One region of the Pantoea allii genome, then DNA from elsewhere that is predicted to be linked to it. Evidence: riboswitches for the same ligand, from Rfam matches in the RefSeq annotation. Region 1 holds a riboswitch; each other region holds the start of a gene.
What was found. Region 1 has a riboswitch for thiamine pyrophosphate ahead of thiC (phosphomethylpyrimidine synthase ThiC). Riboswitches for the same ligand answer to the same signal wherever they lie in the genome.
Positions count from the first base shown of each region.

Region 2: it holds a riboswitch for thiamine pyrophosphate, as region 1 does, so the genes downstream of both, QNH99_RS22520 (FAD-dependent oxidoreductase) here and thiC (phosphomethylpyrimidine synthase ThiC) in region 1, are expected to answer to the same signal.
Region 3: it holds a riboswitch for thiamine pyrophosphate, as region 1 does, so the genes downstream of both, thiB (thiamine ABC transporter substrate binding subunit) here and thiC (phosphomethylpyrimidine synthase ThiC) in region 1, are expected to answer to the same signal.

Region 1 covers NZ_CP125958.1:4,397,948-4,408,552, forward strand. The annotation lists gene purD (phosphoribosylamine--glycine ligase) at 1-18, shown strand, start outside; gene QNH99_RS20575 (DUF1481 domain-containing protein) at 55-717, opposite strand; gene hupA (nucleoid-associated protein HU-alpha) at 785-1,057, opposite strand; gene QNH99_RS20585 (YjaG family protein) at 1,246-1,836, opposite strand; gene nfi (deoxyribonuclease V) at 1,899-2,567, opposite strand; gene hemE (uroporphyrinogen decarboxylase) at 2,567-3,637, opposite strand; gene nudC (NAD(+) diphosphatase) at 3,678-4,448, opposite strand; gene QNH99_RS20605 (Rsd/AlgQ family anti-sigma factor) at 4,646-5,149, shown strand; TPP riboswitch at 5,332-5,431, shown strand; gene thiC (phosphomethylpyrimidine synthase ThiC) at 5,517-7,439, shown strand; gene thiE (thiamine phosphate synthase) at 7,440-8,072, shown strand; gene QNH99_RS20620 (PLP-dependent aminotransferase family protein) at 8,187-9,719, opposite strand; gene QNH99_RS20625 (DUF1127 domain-containing protein) at 9,894-10,073, shown strand; gene rpoC (DNA-directed RNA polymerase subunit beta') at 10,133-10,605, opposite strand, start outside.
Region 2 covers NZ_CP125959.1:241,220-251,824, reverse strand. The annotation lists gene QNH99_RS22550 (ABC transporter permease) at 1-454, shown strand, start outside; gene QNH99_RS22545 (ABC transporter permease) at 451-1,230, shown strand; gene QNH99_RS22540 (ABC transporter ATP-binding protein) at 1,227-2,657, shown strand; gene QNH99_RS22535 (helix-turn-helix domain-containing protein) at 2,680-3,228, opposite strand; gene QNH99_RS22530 (AzlC family ABC transporter permease) at 3,329-3,994, shown strand; gene QNH99_RS22525 (AzlD domain-containing protein) at 3,991-4,311, shown strand; TPP riboswitch at 4,370-4,489, shown strand; gene QNH99_RS22520 (FAD-dependent oxidoreductase) at 4,626-5,558, shown strand; gene thiS (sulfur carrier protein ThiS) at 5,555-5,752, shown strand; gene QNH99_RS22510 (thiazole synthase) at 5,755-6,513, shown strand; gene QNH99_RS22505 (HesA/MoeB/ThiF family protein) at 6,523-7,485, shown strand; gene QNH99_RS22500 (GNAT family N-acetyltransferase) at 7,508-7,972, opposite strand; gene QNH99_RS22495 (LysE family translocator) at 8,033-8,635, opposite strand; gene QNH99_RS22490 (VOC family protein) at 8,691-9,065, opposite strand; gene QNH99_RS22485 (YybH family protein) at 9,148-9,549, shown strand; gene QNH99_RS22480 (ASCH domain-containing protein) at 9,630-10,043, opposite strand; gene QNH99_RS22475 (DsbA family protein) at 10,088-10,605, opposite strand, start outside.
Region 3 covers NZ_CP125958.1:3,838,154-3,848,758, forward strand. The annotation lists gene QNH99_RS18155 (GNAT family N-acetyltransferase) at 1-385, shown strand, start outside; gene sgrR (HTH-type transcriptional regulator SgrR) at 578-2,239, shown strand; TPP riboswitch at 2,275-2,379, shown strand; gene thiB (thiamine ABC transporter substrate binding subunit) at 2,424-3,410, shown strand; gene thiP (thiamine/thiamine pyrophosphate ABC transporter permease ThiP) at 3,386-4,996, shown strand; gene thiQ (thiamine ABC transporter ATP-binding protein ThiQ) at 4,980-5,681, shown strand; gene QNH99_RS18180 (DedA family protein) at 5,678-6,442, opposite strand; gene polB (DNA polymerase II) at 6,611-8,971, shown strand; gene rapA (RNA polymerase-associated protein RapA) at 9,127-10,605, shown strand, end outside.

The sequences.
Region 1 (10,605 bases):
GCAATTGACCGTAAATAAAGAACGAAGGGGCACCCAGTGCCCCTTTTTACTGTCTCAGAAGTCTGCCTCTTCAGGCGCATCTGCACACTCATCTTTTTGACTGACACGCAGTAGCTGCACGCCTTCAGGGGCTTCCAGCCACGAAATCATCAACGGTCCCGTCTTATTGCTGCGGTAATGTGTTAGCGTCTGCAGGGCATAACTGTCAAAAGCAGGCGTCACCTGCTGGCCCTCACAGGTTTCCACAGCCCTTCCGCCTGACCAGTGCCCCTGTTTCAAGAACACACGACCACTTAACAGCGCATCGCTGACTTCGCGCATACGTTGTGCATCGAACTTGTAAAGCTCCACTGCATCTGGACTGACTGCCTCACGGCGCGTCGCGAGCTGGCGCTGCATGAAATTAAGGCTGCCATTTTGATCAAAGCGTAAGGTGACGTCGTCTGGCTTATCGCCTTTGACCTGACGCTCTACGCTGATTAAGTCATCCCCAAGCCAGCGATAATCAGTAATTTCACTTTTTTCACTGTTGAACGGATTGTACAGCGTACGAATATGTACCGAATGATGATCGGTATTTTTGCGCCAGATACGTACACTGCCGCGATCGGCAAGGTAACCGCTGGCCGAGAAAGCCGGGATGTCGGGGGTTGAGCTGCACCCGATAATCAGTGAGGAAAGGAACAGGGCAGATAATCGCTGGAACAGCGTAGTCATGGTGGCTGGCCCTTAAACAAAAGGGGCGAAATCGCCCCTGTTTAAAACGTTACCGCAATGCGACGTCTTACTTAACGGCGTCTTTCAGAGCTTTACCAGACACGAATGCAGGTACGTTTGCCGCAGCGATTTTGATTTCTTTGCCAGTCTGTGGGTTACGACCGGTACGCTCAGCGCGGTGGTTCACTTTAAAAGTACCAAAACCAACCAGTTGTACAGCATCACCCTCTTTCAGAGACTCGGTGATTGCAGCCAGAGTAGATTCCAGCGCTGCCTTAGCCTGGGTTTTAGACAGGTCAGCTTTTTCTGCGATCACATCAATCAGTTGAGTCTTGTTCATAAGTTATCCTTAAAGTGTATTTATCGCTTGCTAAGCAACGAGTGCGAGGGAAAAGCCAGCTTCGGGCACTCTTCAGCCTGCACGCACCGATAGCCACAATTTTCAGCCCCCCAAATGTAGACCAGACAGGGGGCTGATGTGAAGCCTCCAGGCGCGCTAATTAAGGCCTGAAGTCACGTTTTCTCGCCTTATTGCTGAATTTTTATACCGATGTTACTAATTCCCGCCTCACGCAGGTCGGATCGCAGACCTTTTATCAATTCAAGGTCTCGCTCTTCACAATCCGCGAGCAGGCGAAAAATCTCCCATTGCAGGTCCCATTCGTCGATGACAGCCGGATTTTCTCGCAGCTCTTCATCGGTCATTTCGCGACCTTCGTGAGTCATTTCCAGAATGGCAACGGTGGTGATCGAAGTCTTACTGACTTCAATCGCATGCTCAAGCGTTTCACCGCTTAACTGCGAGTGCAGGACTTCACTCAATGCAACGCAGGCATCAATTGCCGGATACACACCGTATACCTCAAACGCATCACCATCGGGAATCGCTGCTTCAAGCTTTTCCAGTTGGCTGTCAAAATTGATCTTTGCGTCTTTTACCGTCAGCGTTTCCCAAATCAGGTCCAGGATACGGCGGTAAAGGGCAGGATCGGCAAACTCGGTTTGCTGGCAAAAAGCCACGTAGTTGGGATACATGCGCTCGCACAGGCAAGCCATAAACGTCAGATGTTGCCAGCTTTCCAGCTTGGTCAGACGCAGATGCACAGGGTTTTGTAACATACACAGAGCTCTTATTCATTTCGCTGGCGGCAGTGTAACGCAAAAGCGCCATACAAACAGTGTTAAAGCGCGCTTTGCCAGCGCAGAAATGCGGGGCGTTGGGATGCCACAGCATCCGCCCAGCGGGTAGGTTCCGGTAAACGGTATCCCTGTGTACACTTTTCGACCCACTGCAGGGCGCTGTCCAGACTGACGCGGTGCCCGGTGGCCACAAACAGCGGATTACAGCGCGCCTTGCTGCGCCATACCCAGCCAATTTGCTCACCTTTGTCCACTAACGGCTGGCGACTGCCGGGGGTTTCATCCAACGGCTCAAAGCGCCCGCACAGACGTTTTTTCGCGACGCCGATAGTGGGGACATCGACCATCAACCCAAAATGCGAAGCCACACCGAGCCGGCGCGGATGTGAAATACCATGACCATCGACAAATAACAGGTCGGGCTTCTGCTCCAGCATGTTCCATGCCGCCAACAGAGCCGGATACTCACGGAAAGAAAGGAAACCGGGAATGTAAGGCATGGTGGTGTCAATGCGCGCGATGCGATGCTCCACCAGCTTCAGGGACGGGTATTCAAGAATGACCAGCGCAGCACGCGTGACTGCACCTTCCTGCTCAAAACCGACGTCTGCGCCACCGATAAAGCGTGGCGGCAGTACGTCAAAATCATCCTGCCGCACGACCTCTGCGGCACGCTGTAATTGCTCCGCGCGGAGTGCAGCGATATCCATTAAGACTCCTGATGATACGGGCGAGAGAGCCGGTGCACCGCCTCAACAAATACACCTGCGTGCTCTGGCGGCACATCCTGATGGATGCCGTGCCCAAGATTGAAGACGTGGCCTTCGCCCTTGCCGAACCCGTCCAGGATCGTAGCGACTTCCTGCTCAATTCGCGCGGGCGGTGCGTAGAGCATGGATGGGTCCATGTTGCCCTGCAAAGCGACTTTGTGGCCAACGCGACGACGGGCCTCGCTGATATCGATCGTCCAGTCAAGACCAAGTGCGTCACAGCCCGTCTCGGCAATCGCTTCCAGCCACTGCCCGCCATTTTTGGTAAACAAGGTGATCGGCACGCGACGACCTTCGTTTTCATGTAGCACGCTGTCGACAATTTTATGCATGTAGTAAAGCGAGAACTCACGATAGTCGTTCCCGGTTAACACGCCGCCCCAGGTGTCAAATACCATCACCGACTGCGCACCGGCGCGAATCTGGGCATTGAGATAGAGAATGACGCTGTCAGCCAGCTTATCCAGCATGGCGTGCAGCGTGGACGGCTCGGCGTACATCATTTTTTTAATTTTGGTGAAGGCTTTGCTACTTCCCCCTTCAACCATGTAGGTCGCCAGTGTCCACGGGCTACCTGAGAAGCCAATTAAAGGCACCTCGCCATTGAGGTTTTTACGGATGGTGCGCACCGCGTTCATCACGTAACCCAGTTCCTGTTCAGGATCGGGCACGGGCAGGCGATCGACATCGGCACGGCACGTTACTGGATTAGAGAAACACGGGCCTTCACCCGTTTCGAAGTACAGCCCTAACCCCATGGCATCAGGAATGGTGAGAATATCACTGAAGAGGATTGCCGCATCCAGCTTGAAGCGACGCAGGGGTTGGAGGGTGACTTCGCAGGCCAGTTCGGCATTCTTGCATAGCGACATAAAATCACCCGCCTGGGCGCGCGTCGCTTTATATTCCGGCAAATAACGCCCGGCTTGCCGCATCATCCATACTGGGGTGACATCTACAGGCTGGCGTAACAGGGCGCGCAAATAACGGTCGTTCTTCAGTTCACTCATGTCAGGACTCTCTCGGTATCAAGCGAGTAGTGTAGCACTCTCACGCCTCAGCGCGGCAGAGGGCCACGGTATCTTCAATTAATCGGCGGGCAACGGTACCGGGCGGAGGAAGTAACGGCAGCGCATCAAAGCGGAACCATCCGGCATCCAGCAGCTCTTTACCGTCATGCTGTAACTCACCGCCATCATATTCCGCCATAAAGGCCATCATCAGGGATTGCGGAAAGGGCCAGGGTTGCGATGTAACATAGCGAACATTCCTGACACGCACATTGCTTTCTTCCATCACCTCACGCGCGACAGCCTGTTCAATGGTTTCACCGACCTCAACAAACCCGGCCAGCACAGTGTAAATGTTATTACGATGGCGCGCATGATTAGCCAGCAGGATCTCGTCCCCCCGGCGAATCGCAACGATAATGCAGGGCGCAATTTGTGGATAGTAACGTTCACGACAGTGACTGCACAGACAGGCAAACTCACGCTTGCTGGGGTGCATCTCATGACCACAGTAGCCACACCAGCGATGAGAGCGATAAAACTCGGCCAGTTGTACACCGCGCCCCGCCAGCTGAAATAGCGCCGGATCTTCGTTAAGCAACTGCCGCAGCGACAGCATATCCTCTGAACGTGCTTCGCAAACCAGCCAGACTTTCTCACTCTGCCATTCGCCGATAACGCGTCCCTGATGGCCTGTCAGGCCAAACTGTTGCGCATTACCGTGGGGGAGATCCCCTTGCGGTAACCAAATTTTCTGTTCACTGCTGACAATCCACCATCCAGCGTCTACGCTTGAAATTTCGCATTGCATTTATTTCGTCATCCTTAGCGTCAACCCGCACGCTGAAGTCCCGATGTTAAGTGTGTAGATGAACAACTATACCCAAATAATTCTGGTTGCAAGACGACAGCACGCTTATTTATCCCCGACTGGCTCGTGGAGAACAAGCGCAATTGACGCATCGCTAATCTGAAATATGAAGGTGCATAACTCATACGGAGTTAACTATGCTCAACCAGTTAGACGTTCTGACCAAACGCGTAGGTGGCAGTAATGAACTGGTAGATTCATGGCTGGCCGCTCGCCGCCAGCTATTGGTTTCTTATTATCATTTGGTCGGTATTAAGCCAAAGAAAGAGGCACTGACTCGTCTGGATGAACAGGCGCTTGATAACTTTTGCCATAATCTGGTCGATTACCTGTCATCAGGCCACTTTAGTCTTTACCAACGCCTGATCGGTGAAATGGACGGCACCAGCCCGTTGCTGGCCGCCACGCAGATTTATCCCTCGCTGGAAGCCAACACCGAAAAACTGATGCAATTGTATGACGGGCATCTTCAGCAGGCGATTGATGACGATAACTATGTCACCTTTCAGAATGCCCTCTCAGAGGTGGGTGAAGCCCTTGAAGGACGCTTTACCCTTGAGGACAAGTTAATTCAGATGGCATGGGATAACCACCTTACCCCGCCCGTGGCTAACGACAGCGAAATTGCCCGCCCTGCCTAAAACCTCATCGATTGTAAAAGACTTGTGATTAGTAAAAAGCCCCCTTATGCTGAGTGGGCTTTAAACGTAATGCCTAATGTAGTCGGTGTTTTACGGTTGAAACGTTACCTACACGTCCTGCTCTCGTTATCGGTTCTTTACAGGTAAGGCAGCGCAGGCGTCGTCGCGTAAAGCGTTAAAACCACATCTTGTCGGAGTGCCCTCTGGGCTGAGACCGTTAATTCGGGATCCGCGGAACCTGATCAGGTTAGAACCTGCGAAGGGAACAAGAGTAAATTTATACGGTACGCCACCGGATGGTGCCAGCAGTGCCGTTACTCCTTCCGAACTCCGGACAAGCAACCTTCCCACTTACTGGAATATTGCTATGTCTACTGCTAAAACGACCCGTCGCGAACAACGTGCTCAGGCACAGGAATTTATTGATTCTCTTCAGGGCGGCAGCGCCTTCCCCAACTCAAAACGTATCTGGCTCACCGGCAGTCGCGACGATATTCGTGTCCCGATGCGGGAAATTCAACTCAGCCCTACCCTGATCAGCGGCAGTAAAGACGCGCCTGTTTATGAGGAGAATGAGCCCGTACCGATTTATGATACGGCGGGCGCCTATGGCGATCCGGCTGCACACATCGATGTTCATCGCGGGCTGGATAAACTGCGCGCGCGCTGGATTGAAGAACGTAATGACAGCGAGAATCTGATGCAAATCAGCTCAGCCTACACGCAGCAGCGGCTGGCCGATGACGGGCTGGATCATCTCCGTTTTGAACACCTGCCAACGCCGCGTCGCGCTAAAGTCGGACGCTGCGTGACCCAGTTGCACTATGCACGCCAGGGCATTATCACGCCGGAGATGGAATTTATCGCGCTGCGGGAAAATATGGGCCGGGAACGCATCCGCGGTGAGGTGCTGTTACAACAGCATCCGGGGCACAGCTTTGGCGCGCATTTGCCGGAAAATATTACACCTGAGTTTGTGCGTCAGGAAGTGGCAGCCGGACGCGCCATCATCCCGGCGAATATCAATCATCCTGAATCCGAACCCATGATCATTGGGCGTAACTTTCTGGTGAAGGTAAATGCGAATATTGGCAACTCCGCCGTGACCTCCTCCATTGAGGAAGAGGTGGAAAAACTGGTGTGGTCAACCCGTTGGGGCGCGGATACCGTTATGGATCTCTCTACAGGGCGCTACATCCATGAAACCCGCGAATGGATTTTGCGTAACAGCCCGGTGCCGATCGGTACAGTCCCGATCTATCAGGCGCTTGAGAAAGTTAACGGTGTAGCAGAAGACCTGAACTGGGACATCTTCCGCGATACCTTGCTGGAACAGGCTGAACAGGGCGTGGATTATTTTACTATCCATGCTGGCGTGCTGTTGCGCTATGTCCCCATGACCGCGAAACGCCTGACCGGCATCGTCTCTCGTGGTGGGTCCATTATGGCGAAGTGGTGCCTGTCGCATCACAAAGAGAGCTTTCTCTATGAGCACTTCCGCGACATCTGTGAAATTTGTGCTGCTTATGATATTTCGCTGTCGCTGGGGGACGGACTGCGTCCGGGATCAATTCAGGATGCTAATGACGACGCGCAGTTTGCAGAACTGCACACCTTAGGTGAGCTGACAAAAATCGCCTGGGAATACGATGTACAGGTCATGATTGAAGGCCCCGGTCATATTCCCATGCAAATGATCCGTCGCAACATGACTGAACAGCTGGAACACTGCCATGAAGCGCCGTTTTACACCCTGGGTCCACTGACCACCGATATTGCTCCGGGTTACGATCATTTTACCTCTGGCATTGGTGCGGCAATGATTGGCTGGTTCGGTTGCGCCATGCTCTGCTATGTCACGCCGAAAGAGCACCTGGGTCTGCCGAATAAAGACGATGTGAAACAGGGTTTGATTACCTACAAGATCGCCGCGCACGCCGCCGATCTGGCAAAAGGCCATCCGGGGGCGCAGATCCGCGACAACGCCATGTCGAAAGCGCGTTTTGAGTTTCGCTGGGAAGATCAGTTTAATCTTGCGCTGGACCCCCATACGGCACGCGCTTATCACGACGAAACCCTGCCGCAGGAATCAGGCAAGGTTGCGCACTTCTGTTCCATGTGTGGCCCCAAATTTTGCTCAATGAAAATTACCCAGGAAGTACGCGACTATGCCGCGAAGCAGGAAGCGGAAGCCCAGGCGATTGAAGTGGGGATGGCAAAGATGTCAGATAATTTCCGTGAGCGCGGCGGTGAGATCTATCATCCCGCAACCGCCCTTAAGGAGGAATAAATGGACGCCTTTCCCGCCACCGCACCACGCTTAGGGCTGTATCCGGTTGTCGACAGCGTTGAATGGATTGAACGTCTGTTAGACGCCGGTGTGCGAACCCTTCAGCTTCGGATCAAGGATCAGCCCGATGAGGTGGTTGAACCCTTTATTATTCGGGCTATCGCCGCAGGTAAGCGCTATCAGGCACGTCTGTTTATCAATGATTACTGGCAGTTGGCGATTAAACATCAGGCTTATGGCGTTCATCTGGGCCAGGAGGATTTAGACGTCGCGAATCTTCAGCAGATTTTGCATGCTGGCTTGCGACTGGGGCTGTCAACCCATGACGATGCGGAGCTGGATCGGGCGCTGGCGCTGCGCCCTTCTTACATTGCACTGGGGCACATCTTCCCCACGCAGACGAAAGCGATGCCTTCTTCTCCGCAAGGGCTGGCTGAACTTAAACGCCATTTGGGTCGGCTGGCGGGCATCTCTACTGTCGCGATCGGTGGCATCAGCATTGCCCGTGCACCTGAGGTCTTAGCCACCGGCGTCGGCAGCATTGCGGTGGTGAGCGCGATTACCCAGGCAGAAGACTGGCAGGAAGCCACGCGTATTCTGCTGCAGCTTGCCGAGCCTGAAACCGCGCATTAACTGGCGTTATCGCGCAAAAATACGCGTAGTCAGTGCAATCGGTAGATAAAAACTGGAAAGCCGCGCACGGCAATTCATCTTGCTGCTGGCGCGGTTTTTTAATGCCCTTTAAAGTCACAGGCGTCCAGCAGGGATTGCCGGACCAGGGCCAGCCTCCTCCTCTTTCTGGCCCTGCTTCTCAACTTCAGGTTCAGAGAGATAAGGGACTGACTCCATCAATTTATCATGGGTGCAGGCTATGATTGCCTGCTCCACGGCCTTGCCGGTTATCGCCAGTGCCCGTTCGATGTTATCACTGGCGGGCAGCGCGTAATTCAGACGCAGGCAGTTACGATATTTGCCCGAGGCGGAAAACAGCGAGCCGACGGCAATCTGAATACCCGACTGGCGCAGCGTGTTATTAAGCTGCACCGCATCAAAGGCTTCTGGCAGTTCAATCCACATCAGAAAACCGCCCTGAGGCCGCGTAACGCAGATCCCACAAGGAAAATAGTGCCTGACCCAGCAAATAAAGGTTTCGTAGTTGTGCTGATAAACCTGACGCATCCGCCGTAAATGGGTCTGGTAGTGCCCCTGACGAATAAACTCTGCTACCGCATGCTGCGGCTGGGTCGCGGTGGAGCCGGTGCCGATATATTTCATATGCAGTACCCGATCGCGGTAGCGTCCCGGCGCAACCCAACCGACGCGTAAACCCGGTGCCAGCGTTTTGGAAAATGAACTGCACAGCAACACGCGCCCATCTTCATCCAAAGATTTAATGGATGACGGTCGCGGGTACTCCCAGGCCAGTTCACCATACACATCGTCTTCAATAATCGCGGCGTCAAAACGTTGCGCTAAGGCCAGCAAGGCGCGCTTGCGCTTCTCGGGCATAATAAAGCCAAGCGGGTTATTACAGTTTGGCACCACTACGACAGCTTTAATTGGCCACTGATCAAACGCCAGCTCCAGCGCCTCAAGACTGATGCCCGTCACCGAATCCGTGGGGATCTCAATGGCGCGAATGCCAAAACCACGCAGCGTCTGCATAATGCCGTGAAAGGATGGAGATTCCACGGCGATGATATCGCCCGGCTGGCAGACAGCACGAACGGACACGGACAGTGCTTCATGGCAGCCGGTTGTTATTACAATGTCTTCAAGGGTAAGCTGGCAACCGCTGTCAATCATCAGTCGGGCGATCTGCTCCCGTAGGCAGGCTACACCATACAGATTATCGTAATTCAGCAGGTGACTTTCCTGCTTCTGAGCCTGTCGGCTAAAGGCTTTCCAGAGGGGTTTCAGGGTGGATTGTGTTAAATCCGGCATGCCGCTGCCCAACTGCAATATATCGTCTTCCAGCCGGCTGTTTAGGAGTTCAAATACCGCATCCCACTGGGTTATTTCTACGGGTCGTTGCACCGGTCGGGTCAGTGCCGGGATGGGCGGCATCGCCTTATGGGGCGCAACAAAGTAGCCTGAACGCGACTGTGGAACGATTAACTGTTTCTGCTCCAGCAAATAATACGCCTGCTGCACCGTGCTGATACTGACGCCGTGCTCAGCACTCAGACTCCGCACTGAAGGTAAACGTTCGCCGCTCCGATACAGCCCCTGCTCAATGCGCTTTTCCAGCAGCATGGCCAAATGTTGATATCGCGTCATTGTATGCCCTGTGAAAATTGACCGCCCCGTAAAGCAGTACAGATAGGGATTATTTCTACCATTCAGTTCGCCTGCAGCGCAATCTGTATGTTAAATATTTGCTTATCGTGCATCTGTATTGAAAATACGCTCTGCGTGAAAATGTTTCTCAGATAAACAACTGAGGGCAGGATCATGGGATATGAAGAAAACCGCGCGGCCAGGCCATTTACGATAAGACCGTTTCGTTTCTTACGCCTCGTCTGGGGCAGCATCAGACGCTGGCAATGTCAGCGTGAAACCCGGGCTATTTTATCCCGGCTCAGTGACTGTCAATTAAAAGACATTGGGCTAGACCGAAACGATATCCGCTGATGATATTTAAGATAAAAAAAACCCTGCCTGAGCAGGGTTTTTTATCGGGGGTTTGACGATTACTCGTCGTTTTTACCGCCCAGACCAGCGTTCAGCAATTCAGCCAGGCTTGCAGAGGCTTCATCCGCAGTAACCTGCGGTGCTACCGGTACTTCGCCTGCCGCTTTGCGGCGCATACGATCCTGATGGTAAGCATAACCCGTACCGGCTGGGATCAGACGTCCCACGATAACGTTCTCTTTCAGACCGCGCAGTTCGTCGCGCTTGCCTGCCACTGCCGCTTCGGTCAGGACACGCGTGGTTTCCTGGAACGATGCAGCAGAGATGAACGATTCGGTTGCCAGTGACGCTTTGGTAATACCCAGCAGATCACGCATGAAGGTTGCGCCAACTTTTCCGTTCGCTTCAAGTTCACGGTTAGAGATCTTGATACGAGAGAATTCAGCCTGCTCACCTTCCAGGAACTCGGTACTGCCCGCGCTCATGATGGTCGCTTTACGCAGCATCTGACGAACGATAACTTCGATGTGCT
Region 2 (10,605 bases), on a different replicon from region 1:
GCTGCGCCTGGGCTGGCTGCCCAGTGCAGGGCAGGGAGAGTGGCGACATTTCATCCTGCCCTCAATGACCCTGGCGTTGTCACTGAGTGCCGTGGGCGCACGTGTGGTACGTGAGGCAACGCATCAGGCCGTCACCGCAACCTGGTATCGCTGGGGGGCACAGAAAGGACTGTCTGGCTCGCGTCTGTTCTGGCGGCACGGTCTACGCAACCTCAGCGTGCCGGTCGTGACCTGGCTCGGCATGCAGTTTGTCTGGTTGGTGGAAGGTGTAGTGGTGGTCGAAACGCTGTTCGCCTGGCCGGGTATTGGCCATGCACTGGTGCATGCGATTTTTGCCCGGGACGTGCCCGTAATTCAGGCCTGTGCGCTGGTACTGGGGCTGACATTTGTCACTTTAAATATGCTTGTCGATGGCTTGTGTTACGTACTGGACCCAAGGGGGAAACGCGCATGACCTACCGTCAAAAAACGGGTCTGACTCTCCTCCTGTTGTTGCTCGCGTTCGCCTGGCTGGTGCCACTGTTGAGTTCCGGGGACCCCGTGCAACAGGACCTGCTGCAGATGTTACAGCTTCCCACTGGAGAGGCCTGGCTGGGTTATGACCACCTTGGTCGTTCAATGCTGGCCCGTTTAAGCGCGGCGCTTCGTCTGTCGCTGGGGCTGGCGGCGATGTGCGTCATTACGGCACTGACGATGGGCACCCTGGCGGGGATCATCAGTGCCTGGCACGGTGGCTGGGTTGACCGGATATGCAATGCGTTAGCGGATATGTGCCTGGCGCTTCCCGGTCTGTTGCTGGTGTTGCTGTTAGCCGCTATCGCGCCAGACTCGCCAGGCATGTTGTGGCTCGGTATTTCACTGGTACTGTGGGTGGAGTTTTTCCGTGTGACGCGAGCCGCCTTGCGGCCCGTCGTTACGTCTCCGGCAGTCCAGTCCTCTTTACTGCTTGGTTTCTCGATGGTCTATCTGTTGCGCAGACACTTGTGGCCAGCAATGGCGCCTTTGCTGCTGACATTAACGGTGTATGCGTTTAGCAATGCCATTATGGCGGTGTCCGCATTGGGATTCATCAGCGTGGGCGTACGACCGCCAACGCCAGAGCTGGGACTGATGATGACAGAACTCTTTCCCTATGCCTGGGAAGCCCCCTGGCTTTTACTGCAGCCTGTAATGGCGCTTTTTATCGTATTGATCGGCCTGAATTTATTGGTGAACAAGGAGCGTATATGACTGGCATGGTGATAAAACAGGTCGCCGTTTACGCCGAACACTGCATCGTCGAGCCTGTGAGCATGGTCATTCAACCAGGCAGGCCCATGACGCTGGTCGGGGAAACCGGATCGGGGAAAAGCTTATTCGCCCAGGCCATCATGGGCGCATTACCTCAGGGGCTGTACGCAAAAGGCATCGTTGAGATCGACGGGCAACACTATGATCTCCAAACCGATTTGCTTCATCTTCGGGCGCTGTGGGGACACCGCATTGCATCACTGCCGCAGGAACCCTGGCTCGCGCTCGATCCGACGATGCGCGTTAATGCTCAGGTTGAAGAAGGTTACCGTTACGTACGGGGTTTACCGCGTCATGACGCCCAGCAGTCCACTGCAGAAGCGCTCGATCATCTGGGTCTTACGCAGGCCTCAGCGCGTTTTCCCTGGCAGCTTTCAGGCGGAATGGCCCAGCGCGTTTGTTTTGCGGCGGCTCGTGCTGGTGGGGCCACGATGTTGATTGCAGACGAACCCACTAAAGGGCTGGACGTCGCACGACGGGATGAAATAGGTCGCCTGTTGAACACGGCGGTTGCTCGGGGCGAAACCTTATTGACGATCACGCACGACATTGCACTGGCCAGGCAGCTGGCTGGCGATGTCATGGTGATGCATAAAGGCCAGGTCATTGAGCAGGGCAGTGCCAGGCGGGTGCTGAGCAGGCCACAAGAGCGTTACACGCAACAGTTGCTGGCGGCGGAACCGCAGGCCTGGGCGACAGGCTTGCGGGTGCCCTGTGATGAAACCGTCGTGTTACAGTCAGAAGGCCTTTCGCTGAAACGTTCAGGAAAAAGGCTGTTTCACGATGCGGCTTTAACCTTTCGGGCCGGTGAAATCGTAGGGCTTTACGGCGAAAGCGGCTGTGGTAAAAGTAGCCTGGGAGATACGCTGTGTGGTCTGATAAAACCGGATGCAGGCAGAGTCATACGGCCCGGCAATATCAGTAAGTTACGTTACCAAAAACTGTATCAGGATCCCTCAGCCATTTTTCCACCTGACGTGTCGATGGCACAGGTTATCGATGATGTGCTGCGTCTGCACCACGCCACGGTTCAGCGACGTGATGAACTGATGGTGCAACTGGCATTAGCGCATGATTTGCTGAGCCGCCCGGCTTCTGGTTTGTCAGGTGGCGAGCTTCAGCGTTTTTCCCTGCTGCGGGTCATGCTACTGGACCCTGTCTTTTTATTTGCCGATGAGCCGACGTCGCGTCTGGACCCGCTTGTTCAGCAGCAGACGCTGGCGCTACTTACCGGGCTGGCAACAAAGCAGCGTTGTGCCATTTTGCTGGTCAGCCATGACCTCGCCTTACTGGAGAAGAGCGCGCATCGAGTCATCTCACTGGCTTCCCTCAGACAGGGTTCCGCAGTCATGACAGCGCATGGGTAAACGAAGGCAGGGAAGCCTGCCTTCACACGTGCTCCATGACCAACACCGCCAGCGTGTCGGGCTCAAGCGCGCGGAAAATATGCTCACTGTCGCCCGGATAACTGATGTAATCGCCCACCGCCAGTTCAACCGGTGAATCGACCGGACCCACCAGCGCACGCCCTTGGGTTAAAATTAAATGTTCAATGGTATTGGGCGAATGCGGCTGTGAGCAGCGTTCACTACCGGGCTGGATGTGCAACAAATAGATATCCCGTCGAGCGCCTGGTGGGCAGGTTGCCAACAGCACCGCTTTATAGTCAGCCTGCTCGGCGGCCACCGCTGGACCTTCGCCGCGGCGAATAACCTGCAGGCGATTCGCTTCCGGCTCCATCAGGCGGGCAAAAGGAATATTCAACGCCACACACAGTGACCACAATGTTTCAATGCCGGGATTGCCATTACCGGCTTCAAGCTGAGACAGGGTCGATTTTGCAATACCTGCGCGACGTGCCACCTCAGCGAGCGTCAGGCCAGTACGCTGACGTTCTCTCACTAAGCTATTGGCAATGATGTTAATGGGCGTACTCATCATTCATCCTGTTCATTAAAACGAACGTATCGTTCATCTTGTAATACATGTTGGATGTTCATTATAATGGATAAAACGTTCGATATGGGATTTGATTTTGATGCCGGCAAAAAAAACGACGCTCGATAAGGGCGTGATTAAAGCGATTTTTCTGGTCTGTATCGCAGATGGGATTGTAGGCCTGTCTTATGGTTCTCTTGCTACTGCGGATGGCTTTCCGTTTTGGGTGCCACTGGCGTTATCGACTCTCGTACTGGCTGGTGCATCAGAATTCTTATTTATTTGCATCGTGGCAGGCGGTGGCAGCCCGTTGACTGCGGCAGCGGCGGGCCTGCTGGTTAACGCACGCCATCTCCCCTTCGGTATTGCTGTTAAAGATTTGGTGGTTCAGGGCTGGCGAGGCCTGCTCGGCTGTCACATCATGAACGATGAAAGTGTGGTATTTGGCATCTCTCAGCCAACACTGGCCCAGCGCCGCAGTGCCTTTTGGCTTTGTGGCATCGGTATTGGATTGATCTGGCCATTTAGCGTGATGCTTGGGGCTGCGATTGGTCAGTTTATCCCGAGTATTTCCGCTATCGGTCTGGATGCCGTTTTCCCCGCCATTCTTATCGCCCTGATTTTCCCGGCGCTACGTAAACCCCGCACCTCTATCCCTGCGACGACAGGTGCGCTGGTGTCGCTGGTGGTCACGCCATTTGTTCCCGCAGGTATGCCGGTTCTGTTTTCCCTGTTAGGGCTGCTGACGTGGAGATCGCGTAAATGAATCACCCGATAATTATTGCAGGAATTGCACTGCTGGCCGCCGGGACCTATGCCATTCGCTATGCCGGCGTCAAACTGGGTAACAGGTTGCCTGTCAGTGAACGGACGCAGCATATGCTATCTGATGCGGCAACCGTGCTGTTACTGGCCGTAGCGGCCACCACCACCCTGTTTGAAGGCCAGCATTTTGCCGGGATGGCAAGGTTGTTGGGTGTGTCGTTTGCCCTTTTTCTTGCCTGGCGTAAAGCCCCGCTTATCGTGATTATTTTGGGCGCGGCCTGTATGACCGCCTTGCTGCGTTATCTGAATGTGCCTTAGACGCTGATGACAAATTGTTACGTCAGCCTTGACGTAAGACGCAGCTTAAAATACAACTAGAACCCGTCAGGGGAGTCTCGCCAAAGAGACTGAGAGGCTAATAGCGCAATGCGCGGCTTAGCGACCCTTAGAACCTGACCCAGTTGATACTGGCGTAGGAAGACGGGTATCTTCGCCCAGTGCAGATACTTGCCGCAGAGCCTGCTTTTACTGTGCTCATGCTTTTTCCCTTCTCGTATCACGGGTCTCTGATTTAAAAGAGAGGCCAATGTGAAAATCCTGTTTCTGATTTTACGCTGTCAGGTTGGCTGGCAATGAGCCGCTGGTCGGTGCTGGGCAGTGGTGTGTCCGGGCTGTGCATTGCTACGTTACTGGCGGAGCGCGGCGAAAATGTCGAAATCATCACGTTACCCGATTGCCGGGCGGCTTCCCACTGGGCTGGCGGCATGCTGGCCCCCTGGTGCGAAGCGGAAAGTGCGCCGCAGCAGGTGGTGGACTGGGGCCAGCATGCCGCTGCATGGTGGTCGGCCCGCATCAGCGGCGTTGAACAAAAGGGCACGCTGGTGATTGCGCCGCCGCGCGATCGTGCTGAATTAACCCGTTTTGCGAACATGACGTCTGAACATCAGTGGGTGATGCCTGCAGAGATCGAACCCGCGCTGGAAAACCGTTTTGCGCGTGGACTATTTTTCGCTGCAGAAGCCCATCTTGATCCCCGTCTGGCAATGCAACAGTTACAAACGCGCTTAATCAATGCTGGCGTGAATTTTCACAGCGGTAAACCCAGTGGGAACGTTATTGATTGCCGTGGTATCCATGCCCAGGAATCCCTGCCGGCACTCCGCGCCGTACGCGGTGAAATGGTCATCCTGCAGACGAATGAGATAACGTTCTCCCGGCCGGTTCGCCTTCTGCACCCGCGCTTTCCCTGTTATCTGGTACCTCGAGCGCAAGGGCATTTTATGCTCGGCGCGACCATGGTCGAAAGCCAGGATGACAGCCCGATCAGCGCGCGCGCAATGATGGAACTGTTGAGCGCTGCTTACAGCATCCATCCTGCCCTTGCCGAAGCACGCATCATTGAAAGCGGTACGGGTTTGCGTCCGGCTTACTCTCATAATCTGCCCGATGTTCGTTATGAAAACGGCATTTTTTCCATCAACGGTATGTATCGTCACGGCTTCTTATTGGCCCCGATGATGGCCGAGAAGCTTATGCAACAACTTACGTCAGAGGGAATGCGATGAAAATAGAACTGAACGGCCTTGCTATTGAGACTCAGGCCCGGACGCTGGCTGAATTGTTGGCGGAACAGGATATTGATGCGGACTGTGTCGCCAGCGCGCTTAACGGCACCTTTATTCCCCGGGAACGCTATTCCTCCCAACCGCTTGAGGCCGGTTGTCGTCTGGAAGTGTTATCACCGATGCAGGGAGGTTAACGATGTTTTACGACTATAGCGGGCAGTCACGTTTTTTACTGGGCACGGCGGGTTATCCCTCGCCAGATATTTTGCAACAGGCCGTCAGCGCATCGGGCGCAGACATTATTACAGTCAGTTTACGTCGTGAAGGAAGCCAGGGCGGCGCATTTCGCGACCTTCTGAAAACGCTGAATAAACGCGTATTACCGAACACGGCAGGCTGTCATACGGTTAAAGAAGCCGTTACCACTGCACATATGGCGCGGGAGTTGTTCGCCACGTCGTGGATCAAACTTGAAGTGATTGGTCATGCCGACACCTTGCAGCCCGATCCTTTTGCCCTGGTTGAAGCGGCGCGTATTTTGTGTGCCGAGGGTTTTCATGTTTTTCCCTACACCACAGAAGACCTGATTGTTGGCGAGAAACTGCTGGATGCCGGCTGTGAAGTGCTGATGCCATGGGGCGCGCCCATCGGTTCCGGGCAGGGATTACGCAATATTGAGGGCTTACGCACGATGCGTGCCTGGTTTAAAGACGTTCCGCTGATTATTGACGCCGGGATCGGTGCGCCGAGTCAGGCGGCCCAGGCGATGGAATTAGGTTTCGACGCTGTGTTACTGAATACCGCCGTCGCGAAATCCAGCGATCCGGTGCGTATGGCTGGTGCCTTTGCTGGTGCCATCGACGCGGGACATCAGGCACGTCAGGCAGGGATGATGGAACGCCGCGACATGGCGGCGGCGTCCACGCCCATTTTCGGGCTGGCCCAGTTCAGCTAAGGAGCGGTGATGTCGCGTTATCAACGACAGACAATGCTGCCAGACGTCGGGGAGCAAGGGCAGCAGGCCCTGTCAGCTGCGCGTGTCTTAGTGGTCGGTGCAGGTGGGCTGGCTTCCATGCTGCTGCCACTGCTGGCTGGCGCTGGCATCGGTTATATCCGGCTTTATGACGATGATGTTGTGGCGCTGCATAATCTGCATCGTCAGACGCTGTTTACCACGGCCGACATTGGCGAGCCGAAGGTTTTTTGCGCGCAACGCGCGCTGGCACAGCGTAACCCGGATACGGTTGTTGAAGTATATCCTGTGGCGTTGCGCGCCAGCATTGTTGAGGCGGCAATGACGGATATCGATCTGGTGGTCGATGCAGCGGATAACTTCGCGGTGACTTACCTGCTTTCCGATATTTGCTTTGCCCGAGGTGTTCCGCTGGTTTGCGCCTCGGTGCTGGGGCGACAGGGCTATGCTGGCGGATTTTGCGGCGGTGCGCCAAGCTATCGCGCACTGTTTCCACACTTACCCAAAGCCTCAGGCAACTGCAACACTGCAGGCGTTTTGGGTCCGGCAGTTGCCACCTTAGGTGCTTTACAGGCGCAGATGGCACTCAGTATCCTGTTGAACTTGTCGCCTTCACCATTGGGTTGCATGATTAATTGTGATTTTGTGTCCTGGCAACTGCGTCAGTTCCGATTCGACAATGCGCCCGAACCTGAAAAAGCCGGAATTCCGTTTATCGATTCGGCCCTGTTGACCCCAAACGACTGTGTGGTTGATTTACGCGGGACCGACGAAGCGCCTGTTAGCGTCATTCCCGATGTGACGCGGATATTGCCCCAGCATATTGCCCGCTGGCAGCCGCCCGCGGACAAACGCATTGTTCTGGTCTGTGCCAGTGGCATTCGTGCCGCCCAGGCTGCTCTGGCTCTGGAAGCGCGCGGCTGTCAGCGGCTGGCAATCATTGCAGACCGATAACACAGACGAAAAAGCGGGATGATTAATTCTGGTCTTTGCGGTTGGTTTGATAAATGTCGGGTCGGGTTATAGTCCAGGCATAATCGGGTCTGTTCACTGGCTGATAACCGAATTTCTGGTACAACCAGGGGGCGGTTGAAGTAAACAGCAAGAGTCGGCGCAATGTGTTAATGACAGGATGGGACTGACAGCATTCAATCAGCCATCCGCCGAGACCGCTACCCTGGTATTCTTCAAGGACATAGACATCACACAGGTATGCGAAGGTCGCGGAGTCGGTGATAAATCGCGCAAAACCAATCTGCTGGTGGTGATGAAACAGCCCAAAATTTAAACTGTTTTCTACCGACAGTGCCACGGTGGCGTAATCGATACCGGCTGCCCAACTTGAGCGGGTGAGGTAACGGTGAATGGCCTCAATATCCATCTGCGATTTATCCGTCGTAATGCGATAATCGTCTTTGTGCCAGTCCTGAACAGGTGCCATCAGTTTTCCCCCTGTCTTCCCGATTTAAGTGAGATTGTCGATAACCGTTTCGCTAAAACATCAGCCTGTAAGACTGCGCACTGCAATAACCATAAGCAGTAATCCGCCCCCCATATTCACGTAGCGTTTCAGCGATACCGGGTTCAGTTTTTGCGCCGAGAACACCAGCGCCTGACTAAAGAGAGCCAGCCAGATAACCATGACCGCAATGTGCACTGTGGCCAGCGTCAGAAAGGCATCAATACCCGCTCTGTTACCAACGAACTGTGAAACCACCGTCAGGTAAAACAGGATAGCTTTGGGATTGGCGACGTTGGCCAGCCATGCACCTTTGATCGTAACCGCGCTTTCTGTCGCGTTCAGCGCAAAGGTCTTCGTCCTGACGCCAGTGATAAATAAAAGCCCGCCCAGCCACAGTAAATAGAGCACGCCAGCCATTTTTAACAGGCCAAACAGCGCGGGTGAAGCAACCAGTGCCGTCGACAGGCCGAGACCGATCAGTAAAGCATGGGTATAAATCCCCAGTGCGGTGCCGAGCAGGGTTTTAAACAGCCCTTTGCGACCAGCCGTAAGTGCACTGTTCATTGCCAGCGTGAAACTTGCGCCGGGTGAAAGCGCAATGGGGAGCAGCGCGGGCAGAAACCCCGCCAGATTAATGTCCATCTTTCACCCGCACACTACGTCTTTTTAAAGCGAGCACGAAATGCGTTAACAAAAATTATGTCGGATTATAAAACGCACACAGCTTATTGCCGGTTGGGTCCCTGAGATAGGCGATGCATTTTCCATCAGTTTCTCTGACCTGCGGCGGTGTTTCTGCCGATGTGCCACCGTTTTCAATCCCTTGTTGATGCCAGCGAAACACCTCCTCGGATGAGGGCATGGTGAAGCCGATGGTTCCGCCGTTGGCAAAGGTGGCGGGCTGACCATTGATGGGTTTGGTGATGATAAAACGTTGGTTATTTTTGATGTAATAAGGGCGACCTAGGGCATCAATGCCCTGATCGTCACAACGGATAACCGCGAAAATAGCATCGTAGAACGTTTTAGCTTGCTCAATATCATCGGTCCCAACAACCATATGGCTAAACATACTTAACTCCTTTTTAACATCGGTAGGGATATACTTATCACATCCGGTTTATTGCTGACCAGCTATGGGTAAGGAGGTTCCGATGAATGACCATCCCGTTTTACAGGTTGTCAGGTTATGCGACAGGGCGATATCAGCCGGTGATTATGATGCCTTGATGAAACACTATGCAGACGATGCCAGCCTGGTCATTAAGCCGGGAATGACCGTGACGGGCAGCGTAGCTATTCGCCGTGTCTTTGAGGCCATTGCCAACTATTTTCAGCATCAGCTGGTGGTGGAGCAGGGCAGGATGGAGGTCATTGAAGGGGCAGGAACCGCGCTGGTTATCATGGAAACGGTGCTCCGCTATCCCGATGGGCAGGGACAGCCGATAGAAAACACCCGGCGTGCCACTTATGTGTTTCGGCTGGAAAGTGATAATCAATGGCGCTGCACCGTAGATAATTCCTATGGCACCACGCTACTTGACCACGTGCTTTAGCATTGCTGCTTTTGGGCGCGTCATCTGAACGGCCTGAGCCGTTAATCCGCGCTGGATGCTGGCGCGAATTAACGGCTTTTTTAAATCACTTCTGCCAGCTGGAAGGTTTCGAATATCAGTTCCATTTCGGTGCTGAACCCGCCGTTACGCTGAAAATAGCGTTGATGTTCGCGCTGCCAGTACTCAAGGCTCAGGTCACCTTCGCCTTCCATCATCGCCATTTCTGGCGTTACGCGGTCAAAGCGCGTCACAAACAACCCTGTTGTTCTGATGACGCAAACCGGTTTATCCGCGCCGTTTAAAATGATGCTGTAACTGCCGGGTTGAGGCTTCACATCATCTTCATACCAGCCTTGCAGAGAGCTGCAGGTGGCGATTTTTTTGCCGGTCAGCACCAGCGTCGCCAGCGCATTGGCCATCTCGGGAGAATCGCCAAATGACCAGCAAAGTGCGTCAGGATATTTGGCTTTAATCTGTTCAAGCGTCATCGTCATACTCAGTCCTTTTACTGCGGGGCCAGAATGGCTGGAGCATTACGTCAGGCCAGAATACGTTGTGCCCACTCTTCAACCGAATCACCACTGCTTATATCCGGTTGTACCAGGCCATTAATCATAAAGGTCGGTGAAACATGGATACCGTTTTGACGGGCATATTTACAGTGCCATTTCACCAGGTCTTGCAAATCATGACGATCAAAGGCGGCGTAAGCATCAATGCCGCTGTATTCTTTTAGCCTGGCAAGAAGCTGGTGGGGCGTGACGTCCATATTTGGCCCCCGGCAATGGTCTGTAAACTCAAACGCTTCCCGATGGTCGGCAACGGCCTGAAGTACCGCTTTAGCCGCCGCTTTGCTTTCCACCGAAGCTGCCAGGATATAGCGAACGATCACGCCCGAATACATGTGCCAGGGCTGAGACTGAAGATGAATTTTAAGCGTCATTTTATCTTCACCGACCTGCTCTAAAAGCGCATCCAGTTTATTGAACGCGCGTACGGAGAAGGGGCAGGTGGGCTCAATAAAAATTTCGAACAGGTGAGGTCCCTGTCCCCAGG
Region 3 (10,605 bases), 560 kb from region 1:
GCGACAGGCTCGTCAGACTATCCTGTCCAGCTTCCCTGACGGCGAAAAAACGACCGGGCACGTTATTTTGTCTATCACTGACACCAGTAAGGATAACGCACAACCTGTCGGTTACCTGTGGTACAAACCGGACCTGGCGTTTAGATCCGTCTTTATCAATGACTTTTACCTGTTCCCGGCCTTCCGCAGACAAGGCCTCGGCCGGGCGTCCATGGCGGCGCTAGAAAAGCGGCTCATTGAGCAGGGTTTCACGCAAATCAGGCTGCGCGTCGCGGCAGATAACCCCTCTGCACGTCAGCTTTACGACACCGCCGGTTTTCAGGTGACGGGCATCAATATGAATAAGGTGCTGACGCCCGTCTCCGGCAAAGAACCGTTACCCTAAGCGAAAAAAGCCAGCAGAATAAACGCTGCTGGCGAAATGGTAACACACGACTCAGAAGGGACAGACATCGCTGCCAGTCCATGTCAGAGCGCCATTCATGACTGAATGCCTCCCGCTCTTCCATTACAGGAAAGCTTGCCTCTAAAATGAGGTAAGAAAAACAGAGCACGTTTCTCAGGGAGTTCCTCTTTTATGTCTTCATCACGTCTGAAGCAGCAGTTCATTCGTCTGTGGCAAAGTTGCCAGGGGCAATCGCAGGAAACAACCCTGGGCGAGCTGGCTGATTTGCTGCACTGTTCGCGTCGCCATATGCGAAACCTGCTAAACAGAATGCAGGAGGCTGGCTGGCTGACCTGGCAGGCCGAAGCCGGACGGGGAAAACGCTCCCTGCTCACCTTCTGCTATACCGGGCTGGCACTGCAGCAGCAGCGAGCCGAAGACCTGCTGGAGCAGGATCGTATCGATCAGTTAGTCCAACTGGTGGGGGATAAAAACCAGGTCAGGCAGATGATTAGCGCGCACCTGGGGCGCAGTTTTCGCCAGGGCAAACATATTTTGCGCGTCCTTTACTACCGTCCTCTGCTCAATCTGTTGCCCGGATCGCCACTGCGCCGTTCCGAAACCCATATTGCCCGCCAGATCTTTAGCGGCCTGACCCGTATAAATGAGGAAAAGGGGGAAATCGAAGCCGATATCGCCCATCACTGGCAGCAGACCTCGGATCGTCACTGGCGCTTCTATATACGGCCGGCCATCCGTTTTCACCATGGCCGGGAACTGGAGATGGCCGACGTTATCGCCAGTCTTGAACGTCAGCGCCAGCATCCTCTGTTTTCCCATATCCACCGGATCGATTCTCCTGCCCCCTGGACGCTGGATATTTATTTAGACCAGCCCGACAGCTGGCTGCCCTGGCTACTGGGCAGCGTCAGCGCCATGATTCTGCCGCGTGAATGGCCTGAAATCCGCGATTTTGCCCGCCAGCCTGTGGGAACCGGCCCCTATCGGGTGATACGCAATCAGCAAAGCCAGCTGAAGATCGAAGCGTTTGATGATTATTTTGGCTATCGCGCGTTGATCGATGACGTGTCGGTTTGGGTCCTGCCCGAGATCAGCGACGAGCTGGTGTATGCCGGCGTTCGTCTGCAGGGCGAAAATGCCGATGAGAAACAGGAAGAGAGCCGCCTTGAAGAGGGTTGCTACTATTTACTGTTCGATCAGCGTTCAGAAAAAGCCGCCGATCGGGACATCCGGCGCTGGGTAAGCTACCTGCTTAATCCGATTGCACTCCTCAATAAGGCGGGCATGGGTTATCAGCGCTACTGGTTCCCGGCTTACGGCCTGCTGCCCCGCTGGCACCATCGCCGCGATCTGACCCCGGTGGAAAAACCTGCCGGTCTCACGACGCTGACGCTGACCTGGTATAATCAGCATATTGAGCATGTCAGCATTACGGATGCCCTACGTCCACTGCTGGCAGAACATGGCGTTGCTTTGGAAACCCGAGAGGTCAGTTACGAGAGCTGGCATCAGGGCGAGGGTGAAAGCGATATCTGGCTGGGCAGCGTCAATTTTACTCTGCCACTTGAGTATTCACTGTTTGCGTTGTTATACGAAACGCCGTTGATGCAGCACTGCCTGCCGGTTAACTGGCAGCAGGATGCCGCGCGCTGGCGGGAAAAAACGCTTCCCCTTGCCGAATGGGGTAAACACCTGGTTGAGAATAACTGGCTCCATCCGTTGTTTCACCACTGGCTACTGCTGGAGGGCCAGCGAAGCATGCGCGGCGTCCGAATGAATACGCTGGGCTGGTTTGATTTTAAATCCGCCTGGTTTGCCCCGCCCACGCTGTGAGCCTTCCCCCCTGACCGTTAAATGACTAGAATGTCACGTTCTCAACGGGGTGCCTCTTTCCACAGTGTCAGAGCGCTGAGAAATACCCGTCGAACCTGAATCGGTTAATACCGACGTAGGGATTTGAGAGGCTACTTTGCTCAGATCCTTTGCGACTCAACCCTGCCGCCATTAGGAGCGCAAAGTGTTAAAAAACGTCCTGCCCGTGCTGCTGTTACTTTCTACCCCGGTATTCGCCGCCAAACCTGTCCTGACGGTTTACACCTACGACTCCTTTTCCGCTGACTGGGGCCCCGGCCCGGCCGTAAAAAAAGCGTTTGAAGCCCAGTGCGATTGCGAACTGAAATTTGTTGCCCTGGAAGACGGGGTATCTCTGCTGAACCGCGTGCGCATGGAAGGCAAAAACAGCAAGGCCGATGTGGTATTAGGCCTGGACAACAATCTCGTGCAGGCGGCGGCACAAACCGGCCTTTTCGCCAAAAGCGACGTGGATACCAGCAAACTGCAGTTGCCGGACGGCTGGAAAGACACCACTTTTGTGCCCTTCGATTACGGTTACTTTGCGTTCGTCTACAACAAAAACACCCTGAAGAACCCCCCTACAAGCCTGAAAGAACTGGTGGAAAGCCCGGAGAAGTGGCGCGTGATTTATGAAGATCCGCGCACCAGCACGCCGGGCCTTGGCTTGTTACTCTGGATGCAAAAAGTCTATGGCGATAAGGCCCCTGAAGCCTGGCAAAAGCTGGCGAAAAAAACCGTCACGGTTACCAAGGGCTGGAGTGAAGCCTATGGTCTGTTCCTGAAAGGCGAAAGCGATCTGGTGCTGAGCTATACCACATCGCCGGCTTACCACATCATCGAAGAGAAAAAAGATAACTATGCCGCTGCGCCGTTTGCCGAAGGCCATTATCTGCAGGTAGAAGTGGCGGCCAGACTGGCCAACAGTAAACAGCCAAAACTGGCACAGCAGTTTATGCAATTTATGGTGACGCCAGCTTTCCAGAACACCATTCCGACCGGCAACTGGATGTATCCCGTGATCAAAACCGACCTGCCTGCTGGCTTTGCCTCACTCAGCGTGCCAAAAACCGCATTACAGTTCTCGCCCGAAGAGGTCGCCAGCCACCGTTCGCAATGGGTTAGCCAATGGCAACGCGCCGTCAGCCGTTAATTCCGTGCTGGCTGATTCCGGGTTCCCTCGCCACGCTACTGCTTTGCAGCGTGGCGCTGTTGGCATTTGCGTCATTGTGGATGGCGGCACCGGCGACCGACTGGCTGAAGGTACTGCAGGATGATTATCTGCACCATGTGATGGTCTTTTCATTGGGTCAGGCCCTGCTCTCTGCCCTGCTCTCTCTGCTTCCGGCCATTCCGCTATCCCGAGCCCTTTATCGACGCCGCTTTCCTGGCCGCCAGTGGTTGCTGCGCCTGTGCGCTATGACCCTGGTACTGCCCGTCCTGGTCGCGGTGTTTGGCCTGCTCACCGTTTATGGTCGGGTGGGCTGGCTGGCACAGCTTTGCGCATGGCTTGGTGTGGACTATCACTTCTCACCTTACGGGCTGCAGGGCATTTTACTGGCGCACGTATTTTTTAATCTGCCGTTGGCTACGCGCCTGATGCTTCAGTCACTGGAAAGCATTCCTGCCGAACAGCGGCAGCTGGCTGCCCAGTTGAACATACGTGGCTGGCATCAGTTCCGGCTGCTTGAGTGGCCCTGGCTGCGCCGCCAGCTGCTGCCCACGGGCGCACTGATCTTCATGCTCTGCTTTGCCAGTTTTGCCACCGTACTCTCGTTGGGCGGTGGCCCCCAGGCAACCACTGTCGAACTGGCCATCTTCCAGGCGTTAAGTTATGACTACGATCCTGGCCGGGCTGCGTTGCTGGCGCTTATTCAGCTCTGCTGTTGCCTGATGCTGGTGATCCTCAGCCAACGCTTCAGTAAAGCCATTCCGGCTGGCAGTCCACAGCTGCAGGGCTGGCGCGATCCTCAGGACTCCACGCTGTCACGCGTCAGTGACGCCGTGATGATTGTTTTCGCGCTGCTGCTGCTGCTGCCTCCGCTGCTGGCGGTGATTGTGAATGGTCTGGAGGGCGGGATTCAGGGCGCGTTACAGCAACCGGCGCTGTGGCAAGCCACCCTGACCTCGTTGCGGATCGCGCTCGGTGCCGGGCTGTTATGTGTGGCGCTGACCACGATGTTGCTGTGGAGCAGCCGGGAGCTGCGCCTGCGGCAGCGTAATGTCGCCGCACAAGCCATGGACAGCAGCGGTATGTTGATTCTGGCGATGCCCGGTATTGTGCTGGCAACCGGCTTTTTCCTGCTGCTGAACGCGACGGTCGGTTTGCCCGACGCCCCGGATGGCGTGATCATTTTTGCCAATGCGTTAATCGCCATTCCCTACGCGCTGAAAGTGCTGGAAAACCCCATGCGAGATATCGCTGAACGTTACACCCGCCTGTGCGGCGCACTGGGCATCAGCGGCTGGAACCGTCTGTGGCTGATTGAACGGCGAGCGCTAAAGCGTCCACTGACGCAGGCGCTGGCATTTGCCTGCATCCTGTCAATTGGTGACTTCGGCATTGTCGCGCTGTTTGGCAACGCGGATTTCCGCACGCTGCCGTTCTACCTTTATCAGCAGATAGGTTCCTATCGCGGCGCAGATGGGGCCGTGACTGCGCTGATACTGCTGTTACTCTGCCTGTCTCTGTTCACTCTGATGGAAAAATTACCGGGTCGCCATGCTGACACTGAATAATCTGACTTACCTGTATCAGCATTTGCCGATGCGTTTTTCTCTGAACGCCATTCGCGGCGAACGGCTGGCTATTCTCGGTCCCAGCGGCGCGGGTAAAAGCACGCTGTTAAATCTGATAGCCGGCTTTCTGCCTGTTAGCCAGGGCAGCCTGACGATTGACGGTGTCGATCACACCCACAGCGTACCCGCTCAGCGACCGGTGTCGATGCTGTTTCAGGAAAACAACCTGTTTCCACATCTTAACGTTGAACAAAATCTGGGGCTGGGCTTACATCCAGGATTGAAGCTTAATTCAGTGCAACGTCAGCAGGTCGCGGCTATCGCCCACCAGGTGGGGTTAAGCGATATGCTGACGCGCCTGCCGGGTCAGCTCTCGGGTGGACAACGCCAGCGCGTTGCGCTGGCGCGCTGTTTACTCCGCGATCGCCCGCTGCTGCTGCTGGATGAACCTTTTTCGGCGCTTGACCCGGCCCTGCGCGGTGAGATGCTTCATCTGGTGCGTACCGTCTGCGAAACCCGCGCGATTACGTTGCTGATGGTGTCGCACAGCCTTGAAGATGCGCAGCAGATTGCACCACGCAGTGTTGTCGTGGTGGACGGACGGGTTTACTGGGATGGCGCGACGGACAGACTGTTATCAGGCGAAATACGGGAAGCCGATGTGCTCGGCATCCCGCTTCGTTAGCCAATAAAGACCTGCCACAAAAGGTGGCGGAAAATCGGCATCATCGGGTGAAACTGGATGCCGACAAAGGCTGCAACGGCGACGACAAAGCTCAGCGGTGCCAGCCAGCGCAGGCGTTGCGGCGGCAAATACGCCGTCGCCCAGTCGCGGGTTTTACCGCTGCGCCACCAGCGCCAGCACAGCCAGCATCCCAGCCACACCAGAATAGCAACGCCCAATAACAGCCAGATGAAATGACCGCCCCTGGCTTCTTTCGGTACATCAATCGCGACGCCTGCCAGAATACCCGGCAATAAATAGAGCGGTGGCCATAAAATGCAGCCGATCAGGTTGGGGGGCAGAAACTTACGCACCGGCAGTTCCAGCATGCCCGCCACCAGCGGGATTAACGGTCGGGTTGGTCCCACAAAGCGCCCGACCAGAATGGTAAACATGCTGTGCTGATACAGCGCATGTTCGGTCTTATCCAGTAACCCTTTGTACTTTTGCAGGTATTTCCAGCGATGGAGCGGCCCCTGAAACTTCCAGCCAATGCCATAAGATACCCAGTCGCCCAACAGGCAGCCGACGAAGCCCGCCGCCCAGGCCGGATACAATCCTATCTGCCCACTACCGACCAGCGCGCCCAGGCTTGCCATCATCACGGTTCCGGGGAGTAACAGCCCCACGAACGCTAATGACTCCAGAAATGTCACCAGCGCCACGGCAAACAGCGCCCACTCCAGCGACTGTGTAATCAGGTGTTCAACCCAGGCTTCCATATCAATCCTCAGAAAAAGCAGAAGGCTGGATTGTCCAGAGCAGACATCACAGCGTCAAGGCAAGAATTGTAGGTCAATATTGACAAAACGCACCGGCAGACACTGTATAAATATCCATGTTATACTTTTTAACCTACACTTCCGACTCGCTGTCTGCCTGGAGAATACGTGAATAAGCCCCGCGCAGGGTTTCTGCTCAGCCGTCACTGGCGCGATACGCCGCAAGGCACTGAAATTACGCTCTGGCTGGCCACCGATTCAGGTGCTCAGCGCGTCGTGCTGCCCGCGCAGGAATCGGTGGCCTTTATTCCCGTTGAATATCAGGCCCAGGCGGAATCGCTGTTGCAGGACGAGCGTCAGCTGCGCATCCAACCTTTGCAGTTAAAAGATTTTCGCCGCCGTCCGGTATTTGGCCTTTACTGCCGCCAGCACCGTCAGTTGCAGTGGATTGAAAAAAAACTGCGTGAAAACGGTATTCCTCTCTATGAATCCGATATCCGTCCCCCCGAGCGCTATCTGATGGAACGGTTTATTACCGCGCCCGTGTGGTTCGATGGAGATATTCAGGGCGATTCGGTGGTTAACGCTCGTCTTAAACCTCATCCTGATTACCGCCCGCCACTAAAGTGGGTATCGCTGGATATCGAAACCACTCAGCACGGGGAGCTTTACTGCATCGGCCTGGAGGGCTGCGGTCAGCGCCAGGTTTACATGCTGGGGCCGCCTAACGGTGATGCCAGCGCACTGGATTTCGAACTCATCTACCTTGAAAGCCGCCCGCAGTTGCTGGACGCGCTTAATCGCTGGTTTGCCGACAACGACCCAGATGTGATCATCGGCTGGAACGTGGTGCAGTTTGACCTGCGTGTGCTGCAAAAACACGCCGACCGCTACGGCATTCCGTTGCGTCTTGGCCGACAGCAGGCCGTGCTGGAGTGGCGAGAGCACGGTTTTAAACCCGGCGTTTTTTTTGCCCAGGCCAGCGGACGCCTGATTATCGATGGCATTGATGCGCTGAAATCCGCCTTCTGGGACTTTCCCTCCTTTAGTCTGGAGGCCGTCTCGCAGCAGCTGCTTGGTGAAGGCAAAGCCATTGATAATCCGTGGCAGCGCATGGAAGAGATCAACTGGCGTTTTGCCAACGATAAACCGGCGCTGGCGCGCTATAACCTGAAAGACTGTGAGCTGGTGACGCGCATCTTCCACAAAACCGAGATTATGCCGTTTTTGCTGGAGCGCGCAGCCGTCAACGGGCTGGCAGTCGATCGCCACGGCGGCTCCGTCGCCGCCTTCAGTCATCTGTATATCCCCCGCATGCATCGGGTCGGTTTTGTTGCGCCTAATCCTGGCGATGTTGCACCAGAGGCCAGCCCCGGTGGTTACGTAATGGATTCCCGTCCCGGCCTGTATGATTCGGTGCTGGTGCTGGATTATAAAAGCCTGTACCCGTCGATTATCCGCACTTTCCTGATCGATCCCGTCGGCCTGATTGACGGCCTGGCGCACCCTGCTGACGCTGACTCCGTCACCGGTTTCCGCGAGGCACGTTTCTCCCGCACAACGCACTGCCTGCCGGCTATCGTTGAACAGATTTGGCAGGGACGTGAAACCGCAAAACAGCAGGGTAATAAACCGCTGTCGCAAGCGCTGAAAATCATCATGAATGCGTTTTACGGCGTGCTGGGCACCAGCGCCTGTCGCTTTTTTGACCCACGGCTGGCTTCCTCCATCACCCTGCGCGGTCACGCCATCATGCAGCAAACCCGCGAGCTCATTGAAGCCGAAGGCTATGATGTGATTTATGGCGATACCGACTCAACTTTTGTCTGGCTCAAATCCGCCCACAGTGAAGCCGATGCAGAAGCCATTGGCCGCTCGCTGGCGCTGAAGGTTAATCACTGGTGGCGCACGCATCTGCAACAGCAATACGGCCTGACCAGCGCACTGGAGCTGGAGTATGAAAATCACTTTTGCCGCTTCCTGATGCCCACCATTCGCGGTGCCGAACAGGGCAGTAAGAAACGTTATGCCGGCTTAATTCGGGAGGCCGAAGGTGAACGTATGGTGTTTAAAGGGCTGGAATCGGTGCGTACCGACTGGACGCCGCTGGCGCAGCAGTTTCAGCAGGCGCTTTACAGCCGGATATTTCATCGCCAGCCGTGGGAGGAGTATGTCCGTACCACCGTGGCGCAATTACTGGCGGGCGAGCTGGACGATCAGCTGATTTACAAAAAGCGCCTGCGCCGCCCGCTGAACGAGTATGAACGAAACGTGCCGCCGCACGTTCGCGCCGCCCGCCTGGCTGATGAACAAAACCGTAAACTGGGCAGGCCGCTGCAATACCAGACCGGCGGCCGCATTCGCTATGTGATTGCCACCAGCGGCCCTGAGCCAGTGGAGGCCCGAACCACGCCGCTGGACTACGATCATTACGTCACAAAACAGCTGCAACCCGTAGCCGAAGGCATTCTGCCCTTCGTCGAGGGTGACTTTGCTACACTCATTACCGGGCAGTTAGGGCTTTTTTGACAGGTGACGAATGCCCTGCCATCCAGTACCATAATGCCCTTCCTCAAAACTCACTGCTCTGACATGACGTACCAGGCCCTTTTGCCTGGTTGACATGCTATTGCCTGAGAATGGGGAACACCTTCAAAAACGTTAAAAATTCGAGCAAAAATTATATGGTTTTTACATTAGGTCAGCGTTGGATCAGTGATACAGAAAGTGAACTGGGATTAGGCACCGTGGTGGCGATTGATACTCGCATGATCACGTTGATTTTTCCGGCCACAGGGGAAAATCGCCTCTACGCTCGCAACGACTCGCCGGTCACTCGCGTGATTTTTAATCCGGGTGATACCGTTACCAGCCACGAAGGCTGGCAGATGCAGGTCGATGAAGTCCGCAATGACAATGACCTGATAACCTATATCGGCACGCGCCTTGATACCCAGGAAACCGACGTTATGCTGCGCGAAGTGATGCTCGACAGCAAACTGGTGTTCAGTAAGCCTCAGGACCGGTTATTCGCAGGCCAGCTTGATCGTATGGATCGCTTCGCCCTGCGTTTTCGTGCACGTAAATACCAAAGTGAGCAGTATCGTCTGCCTGTCAGCGGCCTGCGCGGCATGCGCACCAACCTGATTCCACATCAGTTGCACATTGCTCACGATGTGGGTCGTCGCCATGCGCCGCGCGTTCTGCTGGCGGATGAAGTGGGCTTAGGTAAAACCATTGAAGCCGGCATGATTATCCAGCAGCAGCTGTTAGCGGGCCGGGCTGAGCGCGTGCTTATTGTGGTGCCGGAAACCCTGCAACATCAATGGCTGGTAGAAATGCTGCGCCGCTTCAACCTGCGCTTTGCCCTGTTCGATGACGATCGCTATGCCGAAGCACAGCATGACAGTGATAATGCCTTTGACACCGAGCAGTTGATCATCTGCTCGCTGGACTTTTTCCGTCGTAATAAGCAGCGTCTGGATAAGCTGGCGGAGGCTGACTGGGATTTAATGGTGGTCGATGAAGCTCATCACCTGGCCTGGTCCGAAGGCGAACCCAGCCGTGAATATCAGGTTATCGAAAAACTGGCCGAAAAAACGCCGGGCGTCCTGTTACTGACGGCAACGCCAGAACAGTTGGGCATGGAGAGCCACTTTGCGCGTCTGCGCCTGCTCGATCCTAATCGTTTTCATGATTTTGCCGCCTTCGTTGAAGAGCAGCAGCACTTCCGTCCGATTGCGGACGCGGTCACCTCGCTGCTGGCCGATCATGCCATCTCACAAAGCGAGATGAATATGATCAATGAGCTGGTCGGCGAGCAGGACATTGAACCGCTGCTGCAGGTGGCAAACAGCGACCGTGAAGGCAAGCAGGACGCGCGCAAAGAACTCATTTCTATGCTGATGGATCGCCACGGCACCAGCCGCGTTCTGTTCCGTAATACGCGTAACGGTGTGAAAGGCTTCCCTAAACGTGAGCTGCACCAGATCCGTCTGCCGCTGCCTGCGCAGTATCAAACCGCCATTAAAGTGTCCGGTATTATGGGAACGCGCAAAAGCGCAGAGGCGCGTGCGCGCGACCTGCTCTACCCGGAGCAGATCTATCAGGAATTCGAAGGCGATACCGGCACCTGGTGGAACTTCGATCCACGCGTTGAATGG